DNA from 2 places in the Thermosyntropha tengcongensis genome. Region 2 is predicted to be linked to the other one. Evidence: predicted binding sites of a transcription regulator. Region 2 holds the regulator's gene; the other holds the start of a gene.
What was found. The regulator NrdR, encoded in region 2, represses ribonucleotide reductase genes. The targets are predictions, from matches to a motif close to CACNANATNTNGTG.

Region 1: ACZ42E_RS09625 (ribonucleoside triphosphate reductase) is a predicted target of NrdR. The motif match lies at 7,469-7,482, and genes of this name have one in related genera.

The regions. Positions count from the first base shown of each region.
Region 1 covers NZ_AP042437.1:1,992,479-2,002,948, reverse strand. The annotation lists gene ACZ42E_RS09665 (DUF4160 domain-containing protein) at 1-31, shown strand, start outside; gene ACZ42E_RS09660 (DUF2442 domain-containing protein) at 43-303, shown strand; gene argC (N-acetyl-gamma-glutamyl-phosphate reductase) at 629-1,675, shown strand; gene argJ (bifunctional glutamate N-acetyltransferase/amino-acid acetyltransferase ArgJ) at 1,711-2,916, shown strand; gene argB (acetylglutamate kinase) at 2,933-3,796, shown strand; gene ACZ42E_RS09640 (acetylornithine transaminase) at 3,815-5,005, shown strand; gene argF (ornithine carbamoyltransferase) at 5,019-5,960, shown strand; gene ACZ42E_RS09630 (argininosuccinate synthase) at 5,984-7,189, shown strand; gene ACZ42E_RS09625 (ribonucleoside triphosphate reductase) at 7,527-9,647, shown strand; gene ACZ42E_RS09620 (anaerobic ribonucleoside-triphosphate reductase activating protein) at 9,654-10,367, shown strand.
Region 2 covers NZ_AP042437.1:1,294,892-1,305,361, forward strand. The annotation lists gene ACZ42E_RS06140 (peptidase U32 family protein) at 1-140, opposite strand, end outside; gene ACZ42E_RS06145 (YggT family protein) at 153-416, opposite strand; gene proC (pyrroline-5-carboxylate reductase) at 436-1,242, opposite strand; gene ACZ42E_RS06155 (cell division protein SepF) at 1,243-1,665, opposite strand; gene ACZ42E_RS06160 (YggS family pyridoxal phosphate-dependent enzyme) at 1,685-2,368, opposite strand; gene ACZ42E_RS06165 (sensor histidine kinase) at 2,393-3,448, opposite strand; gene ACZ42E_RS06170 (response regulator) at 3,475-4,188, opposite strand; gene pgeF (peptidoglycan editing factor PgeF) at 4,199-5,014, opposite strand; gene nrdR (transcriptional regulator NrdR) at 5,032-5,484, opposite strand; gene ACZ42E_RS06185 (YlmC/YmxH family sporulation protein) at 5,554-5,844, opposite strand; gene flgG (flagellar basal-body rod protein FlgG) at 6,091-6,876, shown strand; gene ACZ42E_RS06195 (rod-binding protein) at 6,898-7,245, shown strand; gene ACZ42E_RS06200 (hypothetical protein) at 7,373-7,624, shown strand; gene tyrS (tyrosine--tRNA ligase) at 7,664-8,878, opposite strand; gene ACZ42E_RS06210 (transglycosylase domain-containing protein) at 9,045-10,470, shown strand, end outside.

The DNA of each region.
Region 1 (10,470 bases), 700 kb from region 2:
AATTCCTTTTGAAATTGAGCCTTTAAAGTAGGAGGTGGAAGTATGTATCTGGCTGTCGTAGCTGTTGAACCTTTAAGTGAATATAGATTGCTTTTAACTTTTGAAAATGGTGAGAGGAGGATCTTTGATATGAAGCCTTATTTGGAAAAGGGTATTTACCGGGAGCTTAAAGACGAAAGTAAATTTAGAACCGTCAGGGTGTCTTTTGATAGTATTGAATGGTGCAATAAAGCTGACATCGACCCTGAGTTTTTGTATGAAAAGAGCGTTAAATACTCTGCAGAGCAGATGCGAACAGGTTAAAGGATGAGATACCTGTTCTAAGATTTTTATCCTTAAAAATGAAAAGACCAAAATTTTTATCGGCAGCTTAACAGGGCTGCTTTTTATTTTTAACCCTATTGAAAAAATATTCATGTAGATGTATAATTATTAAAACCTGAAGCGGTTACAGGATATGGATATTTTATATAGATGAAGGTTTTGCATAAAAGGCATTTTCAGTTTTTTCTGGCAGGCATCATCCCGTTATTTAAGCCTGGGTGGATGATACCTGAAAAGGATTTATAAAAATATAGGTTATGCAAAAATTTAAGATTATAGACAGGCTGCAGGGAGGCATTTTGCGATGCACAAATATAAAATCGGCATTATCGGGGACGGCTATACAGCAGCTGACCTTTTGCGGCTGCTTGCTGGGCATGATGAGGTAGAGGCGGTTTTGATATTTTCGGCGGATAATGTGGGAAAAAGGATAGATGAGGTGTATCCCAGCCTTTCCCGTTTTCACTCGCTAACCTGTATGGCGACTGATTTGGAGATGATAAAGGAAAAATGTGATGCGGCGTTCCTGGCTCTTCCCCACGGGCTTTCGGTTCCGATAGTTGCTGAGCTTAACAGGTGCGGGGTAAAATGTATTGACTTAGGGGCCGATTTTAGGCTAAAGAATCCGGAAGTCTATGAGCAATATTATGAAAAAAAGCATGAGAATATAGAACTTTTGAAAGAGGCGGTATACGGCATTCCGGAACTGAACCGGGAGGAGATAAAAAAGGCATCGGTTATTGCCAATCCCGGCTGTTTCCCGACCAGCAGCATAATACCTCTGGCTCCCCTTCTTAAAGCCAGGGTTATAAAAAATGAAAATATAATTATCGACTCCAAAACCGGGGTTTCGGGAGCAGGACGGGGGCTAAAACAGGCCAGCCTTTTCTGTGAGGTAAATGAAGGGGTTAAGGCCTATGGGGTAGGCAATCACCGGCACTTTCCGGAAATACTGCAGGAACTTGAAAAGGCAGCTGATTGTAAGGTGGATATGGTCTTTACCCCCCACCTTATTCCCATGAGCCGGGGGATTTTGAGCACCATTTATGTAGAGCTTGAAGAAGGGGTAAAGGAAGAAGATTTGCGAACAGTTCTTAATGAAAAATATAAAGATGAGTTTTTTGTCCGCATACTGCCTGAAGGGATTATGCCGCATACCAGGTGGGTAACCGGCAGCAATTTCATAGATATAGGGGTTTATGCTGATGAAAAGAGAAAAAAAGGGATTATAGTTTCCGCCATAGACAATCTGGTCAAAGGAGCTTCAGGACAGGCTATCCAGAATTTAAACCTGGTTCTGGGGATAGATGAAGGTAAAGGCTTAAGAAACCTGGCTCCGCTATTTCCCTAAACATTTTGCCAGTTAATGGAGGAGGATGAGAAAGCATGAAAGTCATAGAAGGTTCCATAACTGCCCCTAAAGGCTTTAAAGCGGGGGCGGTATGCTGCGGGGTCAAGAAAAAAGGGAAAAGGGATGTAGCAGTTATCTATTCCGATGTTAAGTGCAGGGCAGCCGGCGTTTTTACTACCAATAAGGTGCGGGCAGCCTGTGTGGATATAACCAGAAAACATCTGGAGAATGGAGAAGCGCAGGCTATTGTGGTAAACAGCGGCAATGCCAATGCCTGCACCGGCGAGAGAGGGGTAGCCGATACCCTGGAGATGGCAAGCCTTACCGCGGAACTTTTGCATATAAAGCCGGAGGATGTCCTGGTTGCTTCTACCGGAGTTATAGGGGTATTTATGCCTATGGACAAGATAAGGGATGGGATAAGAAGGGCCAGGGAGGCTTTAAGCGCTGACGGGGGACATGAGGCAGCTCTGGCCATTATGACTACTGACCTGGTGGCCAAGGAAATCGCGGTGGAGATAGAGCTTGACGGCAAACCGGTAAGGATTGGAGCGATAGCTAAAGGTTCAGGCATGATTCATCCGAATATGGCGACTATGCTGGCTTTTATAACTACCGACGCGGCAATTACGGCTGAATGTTTGCAGGCAATTATAAAGTCATCAGCTGATATTTCCTACAACATGATAAGTGTGGACCGGGATACTTCCACCAATGACATGGCGCTTATCATGGCCAATGGGCTTGCCGGCAACAAGCTTATTGATGATATGACATCCCCCGATTTTAAAAAGTTTAAGGAAGCGGTTGATTTTGTGAATATAAACCTGGCCAAGATGATTGCCCGGGATGGGGAAGGGGCTACCCGGCTTATAGAAGTGCAGGTGGTGAATGCTCCTGATGAGGAAAATGCCCGGCTTATTGCCCGTTCTATTGTATCTTCCAATCTTACCAAAGCGGCAGTTTTCGGAAGAGATGCCAACTGGGGAAGGATTCTGGCGGCTGCCGGGTATTCAGGAGCTGATTTTGACCCTTACAGGGTGGATGTTTATCTGGGAAGCGAAAAGATGGCGGAAAACGGGATGGGGCTCGTTTTTGATGAGGATAGGGCAAGAAAAGAGCTGGATAAGGACCCGGTGATAATAAGAGTAGATTTGAAATCCGGGGGTTTTTCCGCTACTGCCTGGGGATGCGACCTTTCTTATGAATATGTGCGCATAAATGCAGAATACCGGACTTGATGGGAGGGTAATATAAATGGTAGCCACTCCAATGGAAAAAGCGGAAATACTGGTGGAAGCCCTGCCTTATATTAAGGAATTCTACGGCAAGAAGGTGGTCATAAAATACGGCGGGGCAGCCATGACCGACTGCCAGCTTAAAGATAAGGTCATGCAGGATATCGTTCTCATGAAATATGTAGGCATGCATCCGATTGTGGTACATGGCGGCGGGCCGGAAATAAGCCAGATGCTGGAAAGGTTAAACCTGAAGAGCGAATTTGTGGAAGGGCTAAGGGTGACTGATGCCGATACCATGGAAATAGTGGAAATGGTGCTGGTAGGCAAGGTTAACAAGGAGATTGTGGCTGGTATTGAAGCCAGCGGCGGGAAAGCTATCGGCATTTCCGGAAAGGATGGCGGGCTTATAAAGGCCGGTCCTATTGATCCTTCCGGCAAGCTCGGATTTGTAGGGGAGGTAAGGAGTGTAAACCCGCAGATAATTGAAACCGTAATAGAAAATGGATATATACCGGTAATCGCTCCCATCGGCATGGATGCCAAAAAACAGAGCTATAACATTAATGCTGACCTGGCTGCAGCGGCAATTGCCGTGGCCATGAAGGCAGACAAACTGGTGCTGCTCACTGATGTGCCCGGCCTTTTGCGGGATCCTGCTGATCCGGAATCCCTCATATCGGTACTCAAGGTAAGTGAAGTAGAAACCTATATAAAAGAAGGGGTAATAAGGGGAGGCATGCTGCCCAAAATAAAATGCTGCGTGGAAGCGGTGAGCGGCGGTGTTGGAAGGACGCACATTATAGATGGACGCGTTCCCCATGCTATCCTTCTTGAGATATTTACTAACCGCGGAATAGGCACGATGGTAATCAATGAATAGGAGAAAGGGGAAACCTTGATGGCTAACCAGGGGATTATCGATAAAGGACAGGAAAATATTATGGCCACTTACGGCCGTTTTCCGATAGCTTTGGTTAAGGGTAAAGGTTCTTATGTGGTGGATGCTGATGGCAAACAGTATCTGGATTTTGTGGCCGGCATAGCTACCTGCGCGCTGGGTCACTGCCATGAGGAACTGGTACAGGTTATAAGGGAGCAGAGCCAGAAGCTGTGGCATGTTTCCAACCTGTACTGGATAGAGCCGCAGGTGGAGCTGGCAGGAGAATTAACCAGGCTTTCCGGCCTTGACAAGGTTTTCTTCTGCAACAGCGGGGCAGAGGCTAATGAGGCAGCGATTAAGCTTACCCGCAAATATTTTTACCGGCAGAAACATCCAGAAAGGAATAGAATAATAGTTTTTAAAAACTCTTTTCACGGGCGCACCATGGGAGCTCTGGCAGCTACCGGGCAGGAGAAATATCATGAAGGATTTGCCCCGCTTTTAGAAGGATTTTTATATGCCGAGTATAATGATATAACTTCAGTGGAAAAGCTGCTTGATGATACGGTAGCCGGGATAATGGTGGAAGCTGTGCAGGGTGAAGGGGGAATAAGGCCGGCTGACATAAATTTCCTGCGCTCTTTGCGGGAAATCTGCAGCCGGGAAGGAATTTTTCTCATTTTTGACGAAGTGCAGACAGGTATAGGAAGAACCGGCAAATTCTTCGCTTTTGAACATTATGGGGTAAAGCCTGATATAATGACCCTGGCTAAAGGTTTGGGGGGAGGCTTCCCTATTGGGGCTATGCTGGCGACTGATAAGGCGGCTTCCGGCTTTGCCCCGGGAGACCATGCCTCTACCTTTGGCGGAAATCCCCTGGCCTGCGCAGTGGGCAGAAAGGTGGTAGAGATAGTAAAAAGGGAAGAGTTTTTAAATGAAGTAGAAAAAAAGGGGGAAATGCTGCGCAAGGCTTTGGAAAAAATAGCGGACAGCCGCATAAAGGAAGTAAGGGGCAAGGGGCTTCTTCTGGGGATTGAATTTACAGGGGAGGTAAAAGGGCTTATCGATATATGCCGGCAGCAAGGTCTGCTCCTTGTTGGGGCAGGACCTAATGTGGTGCGCATGGTTCCACCTTTGACTGTAAGTGAAGCGGAGATAAACCAGGCGGTAAATATATTGAAAGAGGCTTTAAAAATCTGGCAGGAGTAAAGGAGAGGAGAATATGTTCAAGATTGATGACCGGCTTAGAGGGCGGGATTTTATCTGTATTCATGATTTTACCGTAGAGGAGATAGCCTATATTCTTGAGGTAGGACATGCCCTGAAAAAGATGCAGAAAGAAGGGATTGAACACCATTACCTGAAAGGAAAGACTCTGGGCATGATATTCCAGAAGTCATCTACCCGCACCCGGGTAGCTTTTGAAGTAGGTATGTATCAGCTGGGAGGGCATGCCCTGTTTTTGAGCCCGCGGGATATCCAGCTGGGAAGGGGAGAGACGATAAAGGATACAGCCAAGGTGCTTTCCCGCATGGTAGATGGCATAATGATCCGCACCTTTTCCCATGAGGAAGTCCTGGAACTTGCTTATCATGCTGATGTTCCGGTGATAAACGGGCTTACCGACCTTCTGCATCCTACCCAGATTATAGGGGACTTGATGACTATTCAGGAACACAAAGGTACTTTAAAAGGCCTTAAGTGTGCTTTCGTGGGAGATGGCAACAATGTGGCCCACTCCCTGCTTTTTGGCGGTGCCAAAGTGGGAATGGATGTGGTGGTTGCAACTCCGCCCGGTTTTGAACCGGATAGGGAGATTCTTGAAAAAGCCAGGGAAGATGCCAAAGCTACCGGGGCCAGGCTGTGGGTGGTAAATGACCCGAAAGAAGCTGTCAAAGGAGCCGATATAGTGTATACTGATGTATGGGCCAGTATGGGGCAGGAAGAACAGGCCGAGGAAAAGGAAAAGAAATTCTGGCCTTACCAGGTAAATGCCGAACTTATGAGCCTGGCAGCCAAGGATGCGATTGTCCTGCACTGCCTGCCGGCGAAAAGGGGCAAAGAGATAACTGATGAGGTTATGGATGGGCCGCAGTCGGTAGTTTTTGATGAGTCAGAAAACCGGCTGCATGCCCATAAGGCGATTATGGCGGTTATTATGTAGAATTAATTTGGGAGGCAGATTTTATGGAAAAAGTAGTTTTAGCTTATTCGGGAGGACTGGATACTTCTATAATTATTCCCTGGCTCAAGGAGAACTACGGTTATGAAGTAATCGCTTTCTGTGCCGATTTGGGACAGGGAGAAGAACTGGACAATATAAAAGAAAAGGCTATCAAATCCGGGGCGTCCAAGATATATGTGGAAGACTTAAAGGAGGAATTCGTGCGGGAATATATTTTCCCGGTTTTAAAGGCAGGAGCTGTTTATGAGAAAAAGTACCTGCTGGGAACCTCTTTTGCACGGCCGCTTATTGCCAAAAAGATGGTAGAGATTGCGGAAAAAGAGGGAGCCATAGCTGTTTGCCACGGAGCAACCGGCAAAGGAAATGACCAGGTAAGATTTGAGCTGGGGGTCAAAGCTTTAAATCCGGATCTTAAGATTATTGCCCCCTGGCGGGAATGGGACATAAAATCCAGGGAAGATGCGATTGATTATGCCAAAAAACACGGGATAGATGTTCCGGTCACTAAAGAGAAAATATACAGCCGGGACCGCAACCTCTGGCATATATCCCATGAAGGCGGCGATTTGGAGGATCCTGCCAATGAACCTAAAGATGACCTTTATGTATTGACGGTTCCCCCGGAAAAAGCGCCTGATAAACCTACCTATCTGGAAATAAGCTTTGAAAAGGGAGTGCCGGTAGCGATAAATGGCAAAGCATACGGGCCAGTGGAGCTTTTGGCTGAATTAAACCGTATCGGCGGTGAAAATGGCGTAGGTATTGTGAGCATGGTAGAAAACAGGCTGGTAGGTATGAAATCGAGAGGGGTTTATGAAACACCTGGCGGTACGATACTCTATACTGCCCATGATGAGCTGGAAAGGCTTACCCTGGACAGGCGCACCCTCAAATTCAAGCATGAAATGGCTATCACCTATGCGGAACTTGTTTATGACGGCAACTGGTTCTGCAAATTAAGATACGCGCTGGATGCTTTTGTGGAAGAAACGCAGAAAACGGTGACCGGTACGGTTAAAGTAAAGCTGTACAAGGGAAGCTGTCAGGCGGTAGCCTCCTGGTCTCCTTATTCGCTTTACAATGAAGATCTTGCTACTTTTGGAGCCAGTGAAATGTACAGCCATAAAGACGCTGCCGGCTTTATCAACCTGTTCGGGCTTCCGCTTACCGTGCAGGCTTTGCTGGACAGGAAAATCAAGGGAGAATAAGAAGGTTTTTAAAGAGGGGACAGTTAGCTGTCCCCTCTTTGTTTTTTAAAAAAGACCTTTTCCAGCTGCTTGTTTTGTTTTATAATTTAATTCCCTGTCTTTTTTGGGTAAAGAAAAGTGAAACTTAAGGCTGTTTTGCCTTTCATATTCCTGTGGCTGGAAATAAAATGGAGAGGAATAAAAAGAAAAACAAAAATAATGAACCAAAAACTTGCTGGCTGGTATTTGCTGAACTGTGCCCCATGATATACACTATATAGTGCAGTTTATTAAAATGACCACAATATATAGTGGCAAAAAGCAAGCTAAATCTTCTTTGATCTGAGGAGGAAGAGGAATGGACATTACAAAGATTAAAAAGAGGGATGGCCGCATAGTTCCGTTTGAAAAAGAAAAGATAACCAAGGCTATCTGGAAGGCAGCGCAGGCAGTAGGCGGAAAAGATTATAACCTGGCGGTGGAGCTGACCGAGAAAGTGGTGGAAATAGCCCAGTATGTAAATGGGGATGAGATTGCCACCGTAGAAGATATTCAGGATCTGGTAGAAAGGGTTCTGGTAAAGAACGGGCATTACAAAACTGCCAAGGCTTACATACTTTACCGCAAACAGAGGCAGGATATGCGGGAAGCAAGCCAGCTTCTGGCCAATAATAAAATTATATCCGATTATCTGGAAAAGAATGACTGGCGGATAAAAGAAAACTCCAACATGACTTACTCGCTGCAGGGCATGAATTTTCACATTTCTTCCATACTGGTATCCCAGTACTGGCTTAACCAGATTTATCCCCCGGAAATAAGGGAAGCTCACATAAGCGGTGATTTTCATATTCATGACCTGGGGATACTGGGAGTTTACTGCGTAGGCTGGGATATAAGGGATCTTTTGATGGAAGGGTTTAAAGGGGTAAGAGGCAAGGTGGCCAGCAAGCCGGCCAAACATTTCCGTTCCATACTGGGGCAGATTGTAAACTTCTTCTTTACCCTGCAGGGAGAAGCTGCCGGGGCGCAGGCTTTTTCCAACTTCGATACCCTGCTGGCTCCTTTTATCCGCTATGATAACCTGGACTACAAGCAGGTTAAGCAGTGTCTGCAGGAATTTGTATTCAATATGAATGTGCCTACCCGGGTAGGTTTTCAAACTCCCTTCACCAATGTCACTTTAGACTTAAAAGTGCCGGAATTTATGAAAAATGAGCCGGTAATCATAGGCGGCAAGTATATGGATGCCACCTATGGCGAGTTTCAGGAAGAAATGGACATGTTTAACCAGGCTTTTGCGGAAGTTATGATGGAAGGGGATGCCGAAGAAAGGGTATTTACCTTCCCCATCCCTACCTATAATATAACGGAAGATTTTGACTGGGATAATCCCCGTTACGATAAAATATGGCAGATGACAGCTAAATACGGCATACCCTATTTCTCCAATTTTATTGGCTCTGACATGAGGCCGGAAGACGCGCGGAGCATGTGCTGCCGGCTGCGCCTTGACAACCGGGAATTGAGGAAAAGAGGCGGAGGCCTTTTTGGAGCCAATCCTTTGACCGGTTCTATTGGAGTTGTAACTATAAATATGAGCCGTATAGGCTATCTTTCCAAAAGCAAGCAGGAATTCTTTGAACGGCTGGCACATGTGATGGATTTGGCCAAAAACAGCCTGCAGATAAAGCGCAAAACCCTGGAAAACCTTACTGAAGCTGGCCTTTATCCTTACTCCCAGTTCTACCTGCGCAATGTAAAAGAAGGGTTTGGGCAGTACTGGAAAAACCATTTTTCAACTATCGGGCTTATCGGCATGAATGAAGCCTGCCTCAACTTTATGGGCAAGGATATCGGAACTCCTGAAGGCATGGAATTTGCCAAAGAAGTTCTGGATTTTATGCGTGAACGCCTGCAGCAGTACCAGGAAGAAACCGGTGACATATATAACCTGGAAGCTACCCCGGCGGAAGGGGTAAGCTACAGCATTGCCCGCAAGGATAAGGAACAGTTTAAGGATATAATTGTGGCCAATGAGGAAGAATACAGGAGGGGAGCAGAACCTTATTACACCAATTCTACCCAGCTCCCGGTATATTATACAGATGACCTGTTTAAGGCTTTAAAGCTGCAGGATGAACTGCAGACCCGCTATACGGGAGGGACTGTATTCCATGTTTTCCTGGGCGAGTCGGCACCTTCGCCGGAAGCTGCCAAAAGGCTGGTTAAAAAAATATGCGAACAGTTCCATCTGCCGTATTTTACGCTTACTCCCACTTTCAGCGTATGCCCGAGCCATGGGTATTTGAACGGCAAGAAGCCGGTATGCCCGGTATGTGCAGCTGAAGGCAAGCAGACTAGTTGTGAAGTCTACTCCCGGGTGGTAGGCTATTTAAGGCCGGTAGACCAGTGGAATGCAGGCAAGCAGGCAGAGTTCCAGAACCGGAAATCTTTTGATAAAGCTTTGCTGGGTTGATGTCAGATGGAATTTGCAGCTTTATTAAAACAGAGCCTACTTGATTATCCGGACCGGATTGCAGCGGTAGTTTTTACCTACGGCTGCAATCTGCGCTGTCCTTTTTGCCATAATGGCCACCTTTTGATAAAGCCGAGCAGGAGAGAAAAGAAGTTTATCACGGAAGAAGAGATTTTGGCTTTTCTTGAAGAAAGGCAGGGTTTTCTGGATGCCCTGGTCATAAGCGGAGGCGAGCCTACTTTAAATGCTGGTTTGCCTGATTTTATAGAGAAGGTCAAGAATTATGATTTGCTGGTCAAACTGGATACTAATGGGACAAATCCTGAAATGCTGAAAATGCTTATAGAAAAAAGGCTGGTAGACTATATAGCTATGGATATAAAAGCTCCCCTGGATTTTGACGTTTATGCCAGAGCCTGTGGGAATATAACGCGGGAGCTTTTTATGAAGGTGAGAAACAGTATAAAAATATTGATGGATGCGGATATAGATGTGGAGTTCAGGACTACGGTGGTACCAGGGCTGCACAAAAAGGAAGATATAGAGAGGATAGCTCAGTGTATCAGAGGTGCTGCCCGATATACTTTACAGCAGTTTGCCCCTGAGAATGCGTTAAAGGGAAGTTATCAGCATATTCAGCCTTACAGCAGCGAAGAGCTGCAGAATATGGCTTTGAAATGCCGGGAGTATGTGGAACTGGTTAAAATAGCAAATATTTAAAAGCCTGGTAAATTTCCGGTTAATTAGAACCTAACCGGGAATTTACTATTTTTTTACCAAAATGTGCTTGCTAAAAAGAAGAGGAGATATTACTATATTCTTA
Region 2 (10,470 bases):
AAATTGAAATCTTTCCTCAAAAGGCGCATATTAAAGCGCTTGCCGCCTGCATAGACAGCATCAGCTCCCGCTTCTGCCACAGCCTTTACTACTTCCCATTTGCCGGCTGGTGCCAGCAGCTCCAGCTTCCCCTGTTTCATACCCTAACTCTCCTATAAAAACATATAATATATTTTCCACAGCAGTCCCTGCAAAAAATAAATAGCCAGTAGCACAAGGATAGGCGAAAAATCAAATCCCCCTGCTGCTGGAATCAAGCTTCTAAAAGGCTTCATTACCGGTTCGGTTACATCATAGATGAATTTTATTATCGGCTGGTAAGGGTCATGCCTTATAAAAGACAAAATACAGCGGATAATAACCAGCCATGACAGAACATAAAGAGCCGTATCCAGAACTTCAAAAATCAATCGCACTTTAAGTTCCTCCCAATTCTTATTCCTTTCCCAGTTCACACGAACGCCGATATGCGCTTTCTACCGCTTCGAAAAAGGCCTTTCGTATGCCGTTTTCTTCAAGCTTGCGCACGGCAGCTATAGTAGTGCCGCCTGGTGAGCAGACAGCTTCCCTCAAAAGGGCAGGGTGCTCGCCCGTCTTCTCCAGCATGGCAGCACTTCCTTTTAAGGTATTTAAAACCAGAAGCCGGGAAGTTTCAAAGTCGAGCCCTATCTGTACCCCCGCGTTTATCATCGCTTCTGCGGCCAGATAAAAATAAGCCGGCCCGCTTCCTGACACTGCCGTAACCATATCCATCATTTTTTCCTCCACTACCAGGGTGGTCCCCAGGGAAGAAAAAATCTTATCCGCGGTATCCAGATGCTCAGCTCCCGCGAACTCGCCTCTGCACAAAGCTGCCACCCCTTCTCCTATCAAGGCTGGAGTATTGGGCATAACCCTTACCACAGGAATGGCAATCCCGCATATTTTTTCTATAAATGATGTCTTTATGCCAGCAGCTACTGATATTAAAAGCTTATCTTCCTTCCAGAAGCCCCGCCCTTTTTCCAGAACATTTTCCACCTGGTTCGGCTTTACCGCCAAAATAATTATCTGGCTTTTGTCAATAAGAGAGGTTAAATCAGCTTTCTTGGCTCCCAGTTCTGTCTGGAACCTTTCTGTTTTTTTCTCATCAATATCATTTACTACCAGGTCTCCCCGATAAAAAGAAGAAGCGGAAAAAAGACCTTTCGCTATGGCATAAGCCATTTTCCCGCACCCTATAATACCTATTGTCTTATTCACTTATTTGCTGCCTCCCCAGGAAGTGCCAAGCCCATGGCGGCGGATTACCACCCGGTGGTCGGTGGCAATCTCCACATTGCTGGGAGTAAATATAAAGATATGCGGGCCTATCCTCTGGCTGTGGCCATCCAGGGAATAGGTAGTTCCACTCAGGAAGTCGATTATCCGCTGGGCAATATCCGGACTGGTATTTTCAAAATTAAGTATGACCTGTTTCCTGTTTTTCAGGTGGTCAGCCAGGGTCTGTGCTTCATCAAAACTTTCCGGCTCACACACGACTACCTTCATAGTCTTATTTCCGTGCAGGCTTACTATATTCCTGGGGTTTTTGGCTGTTTCCTCTTTAGGTTCAGGCAAAGCCAGCCTCTCTTCAGTTTCTTCCTGCACACCAAGCCACTTCCAGAACTTGTCAGCCAAAGACATTTTTCTACCTCCTAAACATTTATTCCCCATGAAAAATTGAGCTTCCAATGCGTACAATATTGGCTCCCTCTTCAATTGCTACCTCAAAATCCTGCGACATGCCCATGGAAAGATATTTCAATTCTACATTAGGATAATCTTTTTTTGAAAACTTCTGCTTGAGATGGGCAAGCTCTCTAAAAACAGGACGTGCCTCTTCCGGGTCATCAAGAAGCGGAGCCATTGTCATAAAGCCTAAAATGCGAATATTGGCAAGCTGGCCAATCGATCCTAAAAAATATTCTACATCATCCGGAGAAATTCCTGCCTTTTGTTCTTCTCCCGCCACATTAATTTGTAAAAGTGTCGAAACATTTATATTAAGCATTTTAGCCCTTTTATCTATTTCTTCTGCCAGATGCCAGCGATCCAGGGAATGAATAAGCACCACTTTCCCCACTACATCTTTTACCTTGTTAGTCTGCAAACGGCCTATCATATGCCAGTTCGCCTGCGGCAAAAGAGGGATTTTGCTTTTAAGCTCCTGCACCCGGTTTTCTCCAAAATGGGTTACCCCAAGCTCATAAGCCCTTTTTACTGTTTCAATATCCACCGTTTTGCTCACCGCCACCAGAGTGACATCCTGCGGGTTTCTCCCTGCCCTAAGGCAGGCTTTTTCTATCCTCTCCCTCACATTTTTCAAATTGTGCTCCAGATGATTCAAATTATTTCACCTGCCCTGTTTCATTTATACTGCTAAAAAGCTTACTCCAAAGGTAGAACCTTTACCTATTTCACTGTCCACAAAAACTTCCCCGCCGTGAGATTCCACTATATGTTTTACTATAGCCAGCCCCAGGCCCGTTCCTCCTCCAGTTCCTCCCCGATTGCGGCTCCTTGCCTTGTCTACCCGGTAAAACCTTTCAAATACGCGGGGGATACTTTCATGAGGTATCCCTACGCCGGTATCGGTAACCGTAATAACTACCCGGCTGTCGCGCTGCCGGCACCTTATAGTTATAGTTCCCCCCCTGGGGGTATATTTTATAGCATTGTCCAGAAGGTTTATCATAACCTGTCCAAAAAGATCCTCATCTGCATAGATGCGGGGCAGATTATGAGAGCATATAAGTTCGACACACAGCTTTTTCTCCGTAATCTGGGGCCCTAATATATTCATAACTCCCCGTATAGCATGCTGCACACAGACCGGCTTGGGCCTTATTATCCTCTCCTTGGACTCAATAGCCGAAAGGTTCAAAAGGTCATCTATGAGCCTGGTAAGCCTCTGGGTTTCGGCCTCGATTATAGTGAGAAAACGCCGGCAGGTATCGCTGTTTTCCATAGCTCCATCCAGCAGGGTTTCCACAAATCCCTTTATCGAGGTTAAAGGGGTTCTCAACTCGTGGGAAACATTCCCTACAAATTCTGAGCGCATCTGGTCAAAATTTCTCGCATCGGTAACATCATGAAAAACGGCTACCGCTGCTTCAATCCTGCCGTCATCATCCTTTATCGGAACTACATGTACGCGGTATATATAAGTCCCGGGAATAATCTCAGTTTCGGTAAATACTTCTTTGCCTGTTTTTATCACCTGTCCTATCATGCAGGATATTTTCTCATTCTCCGTTATCTCTGTCAGCCTGCGCCCCAAAAGCCCGCCTTCTTTTACCAGAAACAGGCTTTCAGCCGCCTTATTGGCCATAATTATGTTTTCATCAGGGTCAAAAATTATGACCGCATCAATCATGCTGTCAATGATAGTCTGTACCTTTCGGCTGCTGTTCATCAGATTCAGCATAAACCCCTTCCCCCATATCCAGTATATTATCCTTCATTATCTACAAATTTATAGCCTACCCCCCTTACAGTCTCAATATACTGGGGATAGCTGGAATCATCCTTAAGTTTCTGCCGCAAATGCCTTATATGTACATCAACCGTACGCGTATCGCCGGAAAATTCATATCCCCATACCTTTTCCAGGAGGGCTTCCCGCGTAAAAACCTTGCCCCGGTTGGAAGCCATCAAACTTAAAAGCTCAAATTCCTTTGGTGTAAGGTCCAGCTTTTCTTCTCCCAGAAACGCTTCATACCGGTCGGGGACTACGGTTAAATCTTTAAAAACATAAGCCTTTTTCCCCATAGCCTTTTCCGCCTGCAGTATCTTTAGCGCCCTGAGCCGTGCCTTTACTCTGGCCACCATCTCTCTGGGGCTGAAAGGTTTTTTGATATAATCATCAGCTCCCATTTCCAGCCCCAAAACCGTATCAATCTCTTCACCCTTGGCAGTAAGCATTATAATAGGTATAGTGCAGTATTCAGGCATCTGCTTCAGGGTGCGGCATACCTCAAGGCCATCCATACCGGGAAGCATGATATCAAGTATAATAAGGTCAGGCACATACTTCTTTACCATTTCGACAGCCGTCAGGCCGTCATAAGCTTCCAGCACCTTGAAGCCTTCTTTTTCCAGGTTGAATTTAACCAGCTCCACAATGTGAGTTTCATCATCAACTACCAGAATCCTGTTATTAAACAAGCCTACCACCTCACTTCCGGATACCAGCAACAGCAGCCATCCTTCCCGTAATCCCTTTATCCCGCCGATAGGAAAAGAAATATTCGCTGTGACAGGCAGTGCACATATCACAGACAATTATGTTTTCCGGTTTTATTCCGTTTTCTACAAGCAGCCTGCAATTTGTCTCCTTCAAATCCCAGTACAGTAAATTATCCTTTTCTATTATAAAATTGCCCAAATATCCAAGTTCCTTTTCCACCCTCCCTGCCAGATCCGTACTTATTTCAAAACAGCACTTTCCAATCCCTGGCCCTATGAAAACCTCCAGTTCAGCAGGAGAGGTTTTAAAAACTTCCCGCATCTTTTCTATTGTCCTTGCAGCAATACCGCCTGCAGTTCCCTTCCATCCGCTGTGGGCAAGTCCAATTGCTCTGTTGACCGGGTCATGAAAATACAGGCTGTAGCAGTCGGCATAAAAAGTCATGAGATAAAGGCCAGGCTCATCAGTAACCATGGCATCAAAACCGCGAAGGGAAGTGCCATAATCTAAAACCCCACACCCTATCTGCTCTTTTCCTACCACTGCCACTTCGCTTCCATGCACCTGTTCACAGCAAACCGCGCTATCAAGGCTTGTCCCCAGCAGTTCCAAAACCCTGCGCCGGTTTTCAATTACCCTCTCTTTTTCATCGCCGACATGCAGCCCCAGGTTAAGAGAAGAAAAAGCCCCTTCGCTTACTCCTCCTCTGCGGGATGAAAAAAGCACATCAACCCCCCGCTCCCGCCAGGAGGGCAAAGTGATATAAACGATTTCACCTTTATTATGCCATATCCATTTCTTCATAAAAGCATCCTTTCTTTCTACTTTTCTTTCATCTGCTCAATAGTCTTTATAAAACTGTCTAAATCAGTAAATTTGCGGTAAACGGAAGCAAAACGCACATAGGCCACTTCATCCACTTTTTTAAGCCTGTCCATTACCATTTCACCAATAGCTTTGCTGCTGACTTCCCGGTCATAGTTGTCCCTGAGCTCTCTTTCTATATCAGCCACTATACTTTCAATTTCTTCCATACTTACCGGCCTTTTTTCACAGGCCCTGGTAATGCCGTTCAGGATTTTTTCCCGATTGAACTGTTCGCGGTGGCCGCCGTTTTTTATAACCAGAAGCGGCCTTTCCTCTATCCTCTCATAGGTAGTAAACCTCTTCCGGCAGGAGTTGCACTCCCTTCGCCTTCTTATGCAGGTCCCATCATCACTGGCCCTGGAATCTACTACCCGGCTCTCATATTCACCACAGTAAGGGCAGCGCATGCTATACCACCCCTTAAAACATTCTTTAGCTTATTATGCAGGAATAAAATATTTAGTTCAACTCTCCCGTTAAAAATCGTCTTCATCCAGCAGATAAGTCCTCCTGCGTCCATCTATTTCGGCTACAGTTGGCACCTCTACCAGCACAACATCCCTTCCTATGCGGACAATCTTTTCCCAGGGTACTACCAGCTCTTCCCGCCGGCCGAAAATACCTAACCCCCGGCTCCTTCCCGGCAGTATCAAAGCAGTTACCCTGCCGTTTTCCAAATCCAGATCTATATCAATTATATTCCCTAATTTTCTACCATCCAAAACATTAACGACATCCCTGGCTTTAAGGTCAGAAATTTTAATCATTACGATTATCCCCCTTCTCCCTTATGTGTTTATTTTTAATATATGAAAAGCGGAAATGAAAGTTTCCCCCTTAGAAGCCAAAATTGAAAACGATAAAAATTATGCTAAATAAAATTCTTTTTTTAACGATAATATAGTATGATATATATTGTTAAAATGGGCTGGACTCGAAAAGAGGGGCCCACATCAGTGCTGATCGACTGAAGCACTGAACCTTAAACCATCCTTGAAGGAGGAAAAATTTTTATGATGAGGTCTCTCTATACCGCAAGTACAGGCATGTATGCCCAGCAGCTCAATGTAGACACTATTGCCCACAACATGTCCAATGTTAATACCCCTGGTTTCAAAAAACAGCGGGTAGAATTTCAGGATCTCCTTTATCAAACTATAAAAAGGCCAGCCGTTACCGAGGATACCAATCAGCCGGCAGGAATGCAGGTAGGCCTGGGAGTCAAACCGGCAGCCATCACCACCCTGTTTTCCCAGGGCAGTTTGCAGTCTACCGATAACCCGCTGGATGTTGCCATTATAGGTCCCGGATTTTTCAAGGTGGAAGTACCCGGGAGAGATGAACCGCTTTATACCCGCAATGGGGCATTAAAGCTTGATGCGGAAGGAAACCTGGTAACTTCGGACGGCTACAAAATAATAGGAGTGGAACCACTGGAAGAAGGAGCCTATGACATAGTAATCGACAAAAGCGGCAGAGTAACCTATATGCTGCCGGGAAGCGATGAACCAGTAGAGGCAGGCCAGATTGAACTTGTTAAATTTACAAATCCATCTGGACTGCAAAAGATAGGCTCCAACCTGCTGGCAGCTACAGCCAACTCAGGCGATCCGATAGACTGGGATCCTGAAGAAGATAATACCATTTATCTGGAAGCAGGTTACCTGGAAATGTCCAATGTGCAGATTGTAGAAGAAATGGTAAACCTCATCACTGCCCAGAGAGCATATGAAATAAATTCCAAAGTAATCCAGTCATCAGATGAAATGCTGCAAACTGCCAGCAACCTGAGAAGATAACAGTAAGGCAGGGAAAGTAAAATGAAAATAAATATGACAGGTACCTTAAGCCAGGCAAATTCTCCTTCCTATATTAAGGATATTTCTTCATCTGCTGACAAAAAAAGCTTTGAACAAAAGTTAAATGCAGCTCTAAAAGAAAAAGACAACCAAAAATTATATGCAGCCTGTCAGGAACTGGAAAGCGTTTTTTTAAGCAAAGTCCTGCAGTCTATGCGGGCAACCATCCCGCGCAGCGGGCTTATTGATTACAGTTTTGCCATGGATACCTTTGAAGGCATGTTATTTGACGAATACGCCAAAAAAATAAGCCAGAGCAAATCTACCGGCCTGGCTGCCATTTTATACGAACAGCTAAAAAAACGCTGAAACTGGATTAAAACGTAAAACGGAAGAAAAGCGTTTTACGTTTTAATTTTTTTGTTTCTACATATAATGTTAAAACACAGGCCTGCAATAAAAAATCGCACAAATATATAAACAGTGAGGTGAAAATATGCGCACTTTAGTGGCAACTATTCTATATAACTCCAAAGGAAGGGAAATCTACTGCATAACTCCCAAAGTTACAGCTGACCAGCTTAAAACCCTGCGCAGCCTGACTCGCGAACAGCTGGAAGATGCAGGATTTACCTTCATAAATATCATATCTCCGGAATTTAATAATATAAAAGGGCATGCCATCTTTTTTGAAGGACATCTGGATGAAATGGGCAAGGTGCTGAAATCTTTAAAAAGGGGATATTAAGCAAAAGCGTCGGGACTCAATCCTGCCCGACGCTTGCTTTTATTTAAGGATACGCACAAACTTTCTCTTGCCTACCTGTACTACCAGGGAACGGTCTACCACCAGGTTTTCGCTTTCGTATTTATTCCCATCCACTTTTACTGCTCCCTGGCTTATCATACGCTTGCCTTCACTGGTAGAAGGCACCATATTATTTTCATACAGGAATTTAGGCAGCCATATCTCATCTTCTTCTACTTTCACTTCCGGTATATCCTCAGGTATATCCCTTTTGGAAAATACCAGCTTAAATCTTTCTTCTGCCTTTTCTGCCTCTTCTGCGTTATGGTACATGGTAATAATCTCTTTGGCCAGTTTCATCTTAACATCACGCGGATTAAGCTCTCCCTTTTCCATACCTGTCCGGTATGTATTTATAACTTCCATAGGCACGCGGGTTAAGAGCTCAAAATATCTTATAATAAGCTCATCAGGAATAGACATAAGCTTGCCAAACATTTCATATGGTTCTTCATATATTCCCACATAATTGCCCAGGCTTTTGCTCATCTTCTGCACCCCGTCTGTGCCTTCCAGGATGGGCATCATGAGAGCTACCTGGGGTTCAAAGCCATATTCTTTTTGCAGATGTCTTCCTACCAGCAGATTAAACTTCTGGTCAGTTCCTCCCAGTTCAACATCTACCTTTAAAACCACGGAATCATAACCCTGCATAAGTGGGTACATAAATTCATGAATAGATATCGGGAGATTAGAAGTATACCTTTTATGGAAGTCATCCCTTTCCAGCATGCGGGCAACTGTATATTTGCTGGCTAAAGCCAAAACATCAGCCAGCTTCAAGGGCATAAGCCACTCGCTGTTGTAGTGTACAATAGTCTTATGCGGGTCTAAAACCTTAAAAATCTGCTCCTGGTAAGTAGCCGCATTAGCCTTGACCTGTTCTTCAGTAAGCTGCTTTCTGGTTTCCGACTTGCCGGAAGGATCGCCAATACGCGCAGTAAAATCCCCAATAATCAAATGCACTTCATGTCCTAAATCCTGAAACTGGCGGAGTTTATTCAAAACTACGGTATGCCCCAGATGTATGTCAGGAGCCGTAGGATCAAGCCCTAATTTTACGCGCAGGGGCCGGTTTTCTTTTATAGACCTGTAAATCTTTTCCTTCAGTTCTTCTTCCGGTACGATTTCTGCTACTCCGCGTGATATAAGCTGCATCTGTTCTTCTACCTGCTTTTTTATACTCTCTTCCATAAAATTACCTCCTTACTAAAAAAAATGATAGCACAATAAATGTGAAATATGCAATAATTAGAAAGATAAGGTTTATATCTGCTCTTAATATTTCACAGTTGTTCACAAAAAAATCTGCTTAGCTCATACCAAACAAAACTTTTGATTCAGGAGGCTTAAATCCAGAATGGCAAAAACAAATAAAACACCGCGCAAAATTTTTAGAAGTTTGCTATTTTTATGCCTGATAGGATTGGGTATACTGGCAGGGGCTTTTATCTATGCCGCCCATGACCTGCCGGTATTTGATCCTGACCAGCTTTCGGGAGCAGAATCTACGCTTATATACGACGACCAGGGCAACCTCATAAGCAAGCTGCACTCTGCAGAAAACCGTACGGAAGTAACCCTGGACAAAATTCCGCCTGACCTTATAAATGCTTTTATAGCCACTGAAGACAAAGATTTTTATGAACACCACGGGGTAAATTTCAAAGGAATCATACGTGCCTTGATAGTAAATATTACTTCCGGCGACCTTACCAGCCAGGGGGCCAGTACTATTACCCAGCAGCTGGCTCGCAACGCTTTTCTCTCTTTTGAAAAAAAATGGGAAAGAAAACTTAAGGAGATTATTCTGGCTTTTAAAATCGAATCAAAATACAGTAAAGATGAAATACTCTGCATGTATCTCAATAAAATCTACTTTGGTTCCGGGGCTTACGGCGTACAGGCAGCTGCCAATACCTATTTCGGCAAGGACGTAAGCGAACTTACCCTGGCTGAATCGGCACTTTTGGCCGGTCTTCCCCAGAGCCCCAACTACTACAACCCTTTTCAAAACCTGGAAGCCGCCAGGGCTCGCCAGAAGATTGTCCTTAATAACATGGTAAAATGCGGCTATATTGATGAACAAACAGCCAAGGAGGCTTATGAAGAACCTCTGGTATTTAAATCATCAGTTAATAATGAAGCATTCAGATACGGCTATTTTATTGATGCAGTAACCGAAGAGGCTATTGATATATTAAGCAAGCTAAAAATTTATGACAACCCCAATGATGCTATATATAAAGCAGGGCTTAAGATATACACTACCATGGACAGTGAACTGCAAAGCTATGCTGAGCAGGTTTACTCTAATCCTGCCAATTTCCCCAACCAGAGCGCTGATGGAGAACAAATACAGTCAGCTATGGCAGTTGTCGACCACCACAATGGGGAAGTGAAAGCCATAATAGGCGGCAGAAAATATGAACAGAGGCGCGGGTTCAACCGGGCAACTTCCGCCTACCGGCAGCCTGGTTCTTCTATCAAGCCGCTTACAGTATATTCTCCTGCCCTGGAAGCAGGCTATATGCCTTTTTATGTGCTGGATGACTCTCCCATCTCATTTAAAGGGGCAAACGGCATGTGGTCGCCCAAAAACCATGACGGCAAATACCGCGGGCTTATCACCATGCGTACCGCAGTACAGTGGTCAGTAAATACCTATGCTGTACAGATGCTGGATAAAATCGGAGTAAGAGCCGGCTTTGACTTTGGAAAAGCTTTAGGGCTTCCTCTTATCGACAGTCCGGGAGCCAATGACCTGGGGCTGGCCCAGCTTGCCC